Linked DNA regions of Alicycliphilus denitrificans K601. The protein of the gene in region 1 binds, or shares a complex with, the protein of each later gene. Links are inferred from orthologs where the notes say so. Each region holds a gene or a part of one and is shown on either strand. Other genes may lie near its edges.

The links. The genes of interacting proteins can lie anywhere in the genome.
Region 2: the proteins of secY (region 1) and secA are in contact, whole or in part, in a crystal structure (PDB 3DIN), measured with the Thermotoga maritima proteins. The link is inferred for Alicycliphilus denitrificans K601 from one-to-one orthologs. Residues at the interface, in WP_004081795.1 of Thermotoga maritima: Glu108, Gly109, Glu110, Glu111, Ala236, Glu237, Arg238, Arg239, Ile240, Thr241, Ile242, Gln243, Tyr244, Ala245, Arg246, Arg247, Val248, Thr249, Gly250, Arg251, Arg252, Val253, Tyr254, Gly256, Ala257, Ser258, Thr259, Tyr260, Leu261, Pro262; in WP_004082002.1 of Thermotoga maritima: Glu261, Ala262, Arg263, Lys300, Ala301, Arg302, Thr303, Ile304, Ile305, Leu323, Tyr324, Asp325, Pro326, Val329, Ser330, Tyr333, Ile336, Lys340, Phe345, Val349, Glu363, Phe364, Tyr374, Ser375, Gly376, Gly377, Glu393, Ile395, Thr482, Ser483.

The regions. Positions count from the first base shown.
Region 1 is NC_015422.1:4,557,376-4,563,356, forward strand. The notes cover bases 95-2,997. They hold secY (preprotein translocase subunit SecY), read right to left. Parts: upstream 2,255-2,997; coding sequence 935-2,254; downstream 95-934. Other genes in these bases: rpsK (30S ribosomal protein S11), read right to left, coding at 95-269; rpsM (30S ribosomal protein S13), read right to left, coding at 285-650; rpmJ (50S ribosomal protein L36), read right to left, coding at 674-787; rplO (50S ribosomal protein L15), read right to left, coding at 2,278-2,709; rpmD (50S ribosomal protein L30), read right to left, coding at 2,720-2,902. Also shown: more of rpsK, read right to left, coding at 1-94; more of rpsE, read right to left, coding at 2,998-3,436; rplR (50S ribosomal protein L18), read right to left, coding at 3,452-3,817; rplF (50S ribosomal protein L6), read right to left, coding at 3,829-4,362; rpsH (30S ribosomal protein S8), read right to left, coding at 4,387-4,782; rpsN (30S ribosomal protein S14), read right to left, coding at 4,804-5,109; rplE (50S ribosomal protein L5), read right to left, coding at 5,119-5,658; rplX (50S ribosomal protein L24), read right to left, coding at 5,668-5,981. UniProt on the Escherichia coli protein: The central subunit of the protein translocation channel SecYEG. Consists of two halves formed by TMs 1-5 and 6-10.
Region 2 is NC_015422.1:904,969-908,263, reverse strand. It holds secA (preprotein translocase subunit SecA), read right to left. Parts: upstream 2,961-3,295; coding sequence 201-2,960; downstream 1-200. Other genes in the region: ALIDE2_RS04305 (hypothetical protein), read left to right, coding at 3,202-3,295; argJ (bifunctional glutamate N-acetyltransferase/amino-acid acetyltransferase ArgJ), read right to left, coding at 1-125. UniProt on the Escherichia coli protein: Required for protein export, interacts with the SecYEG preprotein conducting channel.

The DNA.
Region 1 (5,981 bases):
TCGACGTCCAGGTTCTTGATGCCCTGTTCGATGGCGGCGCGACCCGCCACTTCGGAGGCCACCTGCGCTGCGAAGGGAGTGGACTTGCGCGAGCCCTTGAAACCCTGACCACCCGAGGAAGCCCAGGACAGTGCGTTGCCCTGGCGATCGGTGATCGTGATGATGGTGTTGTTGAAGGAGGCGTGCACGTGGGCGATGCCGTCCGACACGTTCTTGCGAACCTTCTTGCGCACGCGCTGCGCAGCGTTATTGGCGGGAGACTTGGCCATATGGATCTTTCAATCTTACTTCTTCAGTGCCGCTGCACCCTTGCGCGGGCCCTTGCGGGTGCGGGCGTTGGTGCGTGTGCGCTGGCCGCGCATGGGCAGGCCACGGCGATGGCGGAAGCCGCGATAGCAGCCGATGTCCATCAGGCGCTTGATGTTCATCGTGGTTTCACGGCGCAGGTCACCTTCGATGGTGAACTGGGCGATCTGGTCACGAATCTTCTCCAGATCGGCGTCGGTCAATTCCTTGACCTTCTTGGAATAAGCGATTCCACATGCTTCGCAGATTTTGCGAGCACGGGTGCGCCCAATCCCGTAGATGGCCGTCAGGCCAATCTCGGTGTGCTGATGGGGCGGGATGTTGATACCAGCGATACGAGCCATGTGCGTCCTCTAATATTTCCCAATCAACCTTGGCGCTGCTTGTGGCGCTGATCCGTGCAGATCACGCGCACCACGCCCTTGCGGCGGATGATTTTGCAGTTGCGGCAGATTTTCTTGACCGAAGCCGAAACTCTCATTGCATTCTCCTAAACTCTTGTCCAATCGTCCCGGCCCACTGCGCGGAACACAAAACACGTGCCCGCGATGGATCGAAGGGCATCAATAAACCGTTGTTTCTCTGGCGAACCCACCACTATAGCGCATTTACCAAAGGCACGTCGGAATCAGGTACCTGGTGTCGTCTTGAAGTTGGCCTTCTTCAGCAGCGATTCGTACTGCTGCGACATCATGTAGTTCTGCACCTGGGCCATGAAGTCCATCGTCACCACGACGATGATGAGCAACGAGGTGCCGCCGAAATAGAACGGCACGTTGTACTTCAGGATCAGGAACTCGGGCAGCAGGCACACGAAGGTGATGTACACGGCACCGGCCAGCGTCAGGCGTACCAGGATCTTGTCGATGTAGCGCGCCGTGTGCTCGCCTGGCCGAATGCCGGGGATGAAGGCCCCGCTCTTCTTCAGGTTGTCTGCAGTTTCACGGCTGTTGAAAACCAGCGCCGTGTAGAAAAAGCAGAAGAACACGATGGCAGCCGCATAGAACATCACGTACACCGGCTGCCCGGGCGTCAGGGCGCCAGAGATGTCACGCAGCCAGCGCATGGACTCGCCAGCGCTGAACCAGTTCACGATCGTCGCCGGCAACAGGATGATTGACGAGGCGAAGATCGGCGGAATCACGCCGGACATGTTCAGCTTCAGGGGCAGATGGGACGATTGCCCGCCATACACCTTGTTGCCGACCTGGCGGCGCGCATAGTTCACCAGGATCTTGCGCTGACCACGCTCGACGAACACGACGAAGTAGGTCACCAGCGCCACGACGATCACGATGAAGATGGCCGCCAGGATGCTCATCGCACCCGTGCGCACCAGCTCCAGCAAGCCACCGATGGAACTGGGCAGACCGGCCGCGATACCCGCGAAGATCAGGATGGAGATGCCGTTGCCCAAACCTCGCTCGGTAATCTGCTCGCCCAGCCACATCAGGAACATGGTGCCAGCCGTCAGGCTGACCATTGCCGTCATCCGGAAGCCGAAGCCGGGGCTCAGCACCAGGCCGGCCGAGCTTTCGAGAGCGACCGCGATGCCCAGCGACTGGAACACCGCGAGGCCCACGGTCCCGTAGCGCGTGTATTGCGTGATCTTGCGGCGACCCGCCTCCCCTTCCTTCTTCATCTGCTCGAACGTGGGAAGCACGTAGGTCATCAGTTGCATGATGATCGATGCCGAGATGTACGGCATGATCCCCAGCGCGAAGACCGTGAAGCGCGAAAGCGCTCCACCCGAGAACATGTTGAACAGGTTGAGGATGCCGCCCTGCTGGCCACTGAACAGCTGCTGCAGCTGTGCGGGGTCGATTCCCGGAACGGGAATGTGCGCCCCCACGCGGTACACCACCAACGCGAGCAACAAGAACACCAGTCGCCGGCGCAGATCACCAAACTTACCGGTTTTTGCCAGTTGAGCTGCGTTAGTAGCCACAGATGCCTTTCTTCAGAACCAAATCAGGCCAGGCTGCCGCCAGCCGCTTCGATCGCGGCCTTGGCACCCGCCGTGGCACCGATGCCCGTGAGCTTCACGGCCTTGGTGAGTTCGCCACTCTTGATGACCTTCACCACCTGGGCCAGGGCGGGCACGAGCCCGGCCTGCTTCAGGGAAAGAACGTCGATCTCAGCCTGGTCGAGCGCATTCAGCGCCGAAAGGGTGATCTCGGCATTGAACTTGAGCGACTGCGACTTGAAGCCGCGCTTGGGCAGGCGACGCTGCATGGGCATTTGACCGCCTTCGAAGCCGACCTTGTGGTAGCCGCCCGAACGCGACTTCTGGCCCTTGTGGCCGCGGCCGGCCGTCTTGCCCAGGCCGGAGCCGATACCACGACCGACACGGCGCTTGGCGTGCTTGGCTCCTGCTGCGGGCTTGATGCTATTGAGTTCCATCATCAACCTCTCAGAGGACTTTGACCAGATAGCTGATCTTGTTAATCATGCCGCGCACCTCAGGCGTGTCCTTGAGTTCGCTCACGCTGTTGAGCTTGCGAAGCCCCAGGCCACGAACCGTGGCGCGATGCGATTCCTTGGTGCCGATGGGGCTGCGCACCAATTGAATCTTGATGGTTTGTTGCGTTGTCATTGAGCCTCCCAATCAAGCGGCAAACAGGTCTTCGACCGTCTTGCCACGCTTGGCGGCCACTTCGGCCGGCGTAGTGGAATTGGCCAGGGCGTCCAGCGTTGCACGAACCATGTTGTAGGGGTTGGACGACCCGTGGCTCTTGGCCACGATGTCGGTGATGCCCATCACCTCGAACACGGCGCGCATCGGGCCGCCGGCGATGATGCCGGTACCCTTGGGGGCCGGAGCCATCATCACGACGGCGGCGCCATGGTGGCCGGTCACGTTGTGATGGATCGTGCCGCTCTTGAGGGACACCTTCATCATCTTGCGACGCGCTTCTTCCATGGCCTTCTGCACGGCAGCGGGCACTTCCTTGGACTTGCCCTTGCCCATGCCGACGCGGCCGTCGCCATCGCCGACCACGGTCAGTGCAGCGAAGCCGAGGATACGACCGCCCTTCACGACCTTGGTCACGCGGTTGACCGCGATCATTTTCTCGCGCAGACCGTCGTCACGACCTTCGTCTTGCACCTTGGGTTGAAATTTCGCCATTTTTATCCGCTCCGCTTAGAACTGCAGGCCGGCTTCACGGGCCGCCTCAGCCAGGGCCTTCACGCGGCCGTGATACGCAAAACCTGCGCGATCAAACGCGACCTTCTCGATACCGGCGGCCTTCGCCTTTTCGGCGATGCGCTTGCCGATGATCTGGGCCGCGGCGGTGTTGCCACCCTTGCCGGAGCCGCCGAGCGACTTGCGCACATCGGCCTCGGCCGTGGAGGCGCTGGCCAGCACCTTGGTGCCGCAGCCAGAGATCACGCTGGCGTAGATATGGAGGTTCGTACGGTTGACCGTCAGACGCGCGATGCCTTGCTGGGCAATGCGGATGCGGGTCTGGCGGGCACGACGAAGACGCTGCTCTTTCTTGGTCAACATGCTGCAGCTCCTTACTTCTTCTTGGTCTCTTTGATCACGACCTTCTCATCCGCATAGCGGATGCCCTTGCCCTTGTAGGGCTCGGGAGGACGAACGGCGCGGATCTCGGCAGCCAGCTGGCCCACCACCTGGCGGTCGGCACCCTTGATCACGACTTCGGTCGGAGTGGGGGTGGCCACGGTGATGCCGGCGGGCATCTCGAAGTTCACGGGGTGCGAGAAACCGACGTTCAGGTTCAGCTTGCTGCCGGAAGCAGCGGCCTTGAAACCCACGCCGATCAGCGTGAGCTTCTTCTCGAAGCCCTTGCTGACGCCCTGCACCATGTTGTTCACCAGCTGGCGCACGGTGCCGCTCATGGCGTTGGCTTCACGCGAATCATTGACCGGCTCGAAGCTCAGCTTGCCGTCGTTGCTGGACACCTTCACCAGCGCATTCTGCGCGAGCGACAGCGTGCCGCCCGAACCCTTGACGCTGATCTGGTCGTCCTTGATGGACACATCCACGCCTGCGGGGATGCTTACCGGGGATTTACCTACACGGGACATTTCAGTCTTCTCCTCAATGCCACGTCAAGCGACATAGCAAAGCACCTCGCCACCGACACCGGTAGCGCGCGCCTTGCGATCGGTCATCACACCCTTGGGCGTCGTGACGATTGCCACACCCAGGCCGTTCATGACTTGCGGAATGGAGTCGCGGCCCTTGTACACGCGCAGGCCGGGACGGCTCACGCGCTCGATGCGCTCGATCACGGGGCGACCGGCGTAGTACTTCAGGGTGATTTGGAGTTCAGACTTGCCACCGTCGGCCTTCACTTCGAAGCCGTCGATGTAACCCTCGTCCTTCAGCACCTGCGCGATGGCGACCTTCACCTTGGAGGAAGGCACCGACACGGTGGCCTTGGACACCATTTGCGCATTGCGAATGCGGGTCAGCAAGTCAGCGATGGGATCACTCATGCTCATGTTGTATCTCTCCTGCTGCGCTTACCAGCTGGCCTTGGTGACACCGGGGATGTCGCCGGCGAATGCCAGTTCACGGATCTTGGCGCGGCCCAGACCGAATTGACGGAAGGTGCCGCGGGGACGACCGGTGATTTCGCAGCGGTTGCGCTGGCGCGTGGGGTTGGCGTTGCGAGGCAACTTCTGCAGGCCCAGGCGAGCGGCTTCGCGCTCTTCGTCGCTGCGCTTGGCGTCGCCGGCGATGGCCTTCAGTTCCGCGTACTTGGCGGCGTACTTGGCGGCCAGTTTTTCGCGCTTGAGTTCGCGCTGGATCAAAGCTACTTTAGCCATACGCTGCCTTTAGTTCTTGAACGGGAAACGGAAAGCCGAGAGAAGTGCCTTGGCCTCTTCATCGGTCTTGGCCGTCGTGGTGATGCTAATGTTGAGGCCGCGCAAGGCGTCCACCTTGTCGTACTCGATCTCGGGGAAGATGATCTGTTCCTTGACGCCGATGTTGTAGTTGCCACGGCCGTCGAAAGCGCGGCCGGAGATACCACGGAAGTCGCGCACGCGGGGCAGCGCGACCGTCACGAAGCGGTCCAGGAATTCATACATCTGCGCGCCGCGCAGCGTCACCATGCAGCCGATGGCCTGGCCTTCGCGGATCTTGAAACCGGCAATGGCCTTCTTGGCCTTGGTCACCACGGGCTTCTGGCCTGCGATCTTGGTCAGGTCGGCCACGGCGTTGTCCATGATCTTCTTGTCGGCCACGGCCTCGCTCACGCCCATGTTGAGCGTGATCTTGGTCAGACGCGGGACCTGCATGGGCGAGGTGTAGCCGAACTGCTTGATCAGTTCGGGAGCGATCTTTTCGCGATAGAGTTGTTGCAGTCGTGCCATATGGACTCCTTAGGCCGCCTTGATTTCGGCGCCGTTGGACTTGAACACGCGCACGCGCGTTCCGTCGGCCTGCACCTTGATGCCCACGCGGTCGGCCTTGCCGGTAGCGGCATTGAAGATGGCCACGTTGGATTGGTGGATGGGCATGGCCTTTTCCACGATGCCGCCGGTGGTGCCCTTCATGGGGTTCGGCTTGACGTGCTTCTTGACCAGGTTGATGCCTTCGATGACCAGATGGGAGTCATCCTTGCGCAGCGTAACCGTGCCGCGCTTGCCCTTGTCGCGCCCAGCGATCACGATGACTTCGTCGCCCTTGCGGATCT
Region 2 (3,295 bases), 3.7 Mb from region 1 along the record:
TCGAGCAGAAATACGGTCAGATCCTTGCGGTTGGCCTTGCGCACGCCGGCCTCGGCAACGCCGATACGCACCCCGGCGACGGGGTGCAGGTCTGCGGCCTGGGGGGCGGAAAGATTGACGGGCATGGAACGCTCCTGGGACAAACAAGGGGTTGAAAAGCAAACACGGGCCGCAGCCCGTGTCCGTTCATGGCCGCAGCATCAGGCGAGCTTGCCGTGGCACTGCTTGTATTTTTTACCACTGCCGCAGGGGCAGGGGTCGTTGCGGCCCACGCGCACGCCGGGCACGGCCGCCTGCTTGGCCCTGGCGGTCTGGGCATCGACCAGGGTCTCGACCTCGCCGGTCTCGGTGGGCGAGGTGTAGGTCACGTTGCTGATGCCCTCGCCGCGCTCCTCCATGGCCTGGGTGGCCTCGTCGAGCTGGGCATTGGACTGCACCTGCACGGTCATCATCAGGCGCGTGACCTCGTTCTTGACCTGGTCGATGAGCTGACGGAACAGCTCGAAGGCCTCGCGCTTGTATTCCTGCTTGGGCTGCTTCTGCGCGTAGCCGCGCAGATGGATGCCCTGGCGCAGGTAGTCGAGCGCGGAGAGGTGGTCGCGCCAGTTGGTGTCGAAGCTCTGCAGCAGCACCATGCGCTCGAACTGCGTGAAGTTCTCGGCGCCCACCTGGGCCACCTTGGCCTCGAAGGCCTCGCGCGCGGCCTGCAGCACCTTCTCCAGGATTTCCTCGTCGGTGATGGCGTCCGAGCCCTGCACCTCCTGCTGCAGCGCCAGTTGGACCTGCCAGTCGCTGGCCAGGGCCTTCTCAAGGCCCGCCAGGTCCCACTGTTCCTCAACGGACTCGGCAGGCACGTGCTGGCGCACCACATCGGTGAGGCAGTCGTCGCGCATGGCGGCGATCAGAGCCGACAGGTCGGGCGCGTCCAGGATCTCGTTGCGCTGCTGGTAGATCACCTTGCGCTGGTCGTTGGCCACGTCGTCGTATTCGAGCAGCTGCTTGCGGATATCGAAGTTGCGCGCCTCGACCTTGCGCTGCGCGCTCTCAATGCTGCGCGTGACGATGCCCGCCTCGATGGCCTCGCCGTCGGGCATCTTCAGGCGGTCCATGATGGCCTTGACGCGGTCGCCTGCGAAGATGCGCATGAGCGAGTCGTCCAGGCTCAGGTAGAAGCGCGAGGAGCCCGGGTCACCCTGGCGGCCCGAGCGGCCGCGCAGCTGGTTGTCGATGCGGCGCGATTCGTGCCGCTCGGTGGCGATGATGCGCAGGCCGCCCAGCGCCGTGACCTTGTCGTGGTCCACCTTCCACTGGGCGCGCAGCGCTTCGATCTGCGCCTCGCGCTGCTCGGGCGCAAGGGACTCGTCCGCCTCCAGCGCAGCCACGGCCTTCTCCACGTTGCCGCCGAGCACGATGTCGGTGCCACGGCCGGCCATGTTGGTGGCGATGGTGATCATGCCCGGGCGTCCCGCCTGGGCCACGATGTCGGCCTCGCGCGCGTGCTGCTTGGCGTTGAGCACTTGGTGCGGCAACCCGACCTTGTTCAGCAGCTCGTCAATGATCTCGGAGTTCTCGATCGACGTGGTGCCCACCAGCACAGGCTGGCCGCGCTCGTGGCACTCGCGGATGTCGGCGATGGCGGCCTCGTACTTCTCGCGCGTGGTCTTGTACACGCGGTCGAGCTGGTCGTCGCGGCGGCTCGGCCGGTTGGGCGGGATCACCACGGTCTCCAGGCCGTAGATCTCCTGGAACTCGTAGGCCTCGGTGTCGGCCGTGCCGGTCATGCCGGCGAGCTTGCCGTAGAGACGGAAGTAGTTCTGGAACGTGATCGAGGCCAGCGTCTGGTTCTCGGCCTGGATCTGCACGCCCTCCTTGGCCTCGACGGCCTGGTGCAGACCCTCGCTCCAGCGGCGGCCGGCCATCAAGCGGCCCGTGAACTCGTCCACGATGACGATCTCGCCGTTCTGCACCACGTAGTGCTGGTCGCGATGGTACAGGTGGTTGGCGCGCAGCGCGGCGTACAGGTGGTGCACCAGCGAAATGTTGGCCGGGTCGTAGAGCGACGCGCCTTCGGGGATCAGCCCCTGGCTGACCAGGATGCGCTCGGCGTTCTCGTGGCCCTGCTCGGTCAGGAACACCTGGTGCGTCTTCTCGTCCACCGTGAAGTCGCCGGGCTTGATCACGCCCTCGCCCGTGCGCGGGTCGGCCTCGCCCTCCTGGCGCGTGAGTAGCGGCACCACCTTGTTCATGGCCACGTACATGGCCGTGTGGTCCTCGGCCTGGCCGCTGATGATGAGCGGCGTGCGCGCCTCGTCGATCAGGATGGAGTCCACCTCGTCCACGATGGCGTAGTTGAGCCCGCGCTGCACGCGCTCGCGGGAGTCGTACACCATGTTGTCGCGCAGGTAGTCGAAGCCGTACTCGTTGTTCGTGCCATAGGTGATGTCGGCGCCATAGGCGGCCTGCTTCTCCTCGCGCGGCATCTGGGGCAGGTTCACCCCCACGGTCAGGCCCAGGAAGTTGTACAGGCGCCCCATCCACTGCGCGTCGCGGCCCGCGAGGTAATCGTTCACCGTGACCACATGCACGCCCTTGCCCGACAGGGCGTTCAGGTACACGGGCAGCGTGGCCGTGAGCGTCTTGCCCTCGCCCGTGCGCATCTCGGCGATCTTGCCGTGGTGCAGCGCCATGCCGCCGAGGAGCTGCACGTCGAAATGGCGCATCTTCATCACGCGCTTGGAGCCCTCGCGCACCACGGCGAAAGCCTCGGGCAGGATGGCATCGAGCGATTCGCCCTTGGCGATGCGGTCCTTGAATTCCTGCGTCTTGCTGCGCAGCGCCTCATCACTGAGCTTTTCGTACTCGGGCTCTATGGCATTGATGCGCGCAACCGTCTTGCGATATTGCTTGAGCAGCCGGTCGTTGCGGCTGCCGAACAGTTTGGTGAGGAAATTGGTGGCCATGCAAGCAGGACCGCGCTGCACGCAAGCGAGGCGGCAGAGCGACCGGAGTCCCTAAGATGAAGTGAATCCAGATGGGGCATTCGCCCAAAATTGCAATTGCCTGCAACCAGCGCGGCGAGCCCGAAACCGGCAATTCTACCTTTGCACAATGGCCGGCCGCCACGGGCGCCACGCGCTGGCCGGGCATCCGCAATAATCCCCACCCTGCTCCCCGTCGCCGCTGGCGCCTGCCCCGATTGCCATGAACCGTCGCCATTACGCCATCTCACTGCACCAGGCCACGCAGGAATCGCCGACCCTGGCCCGGCTGACGGCATTGACGCGCGATTCCAGCG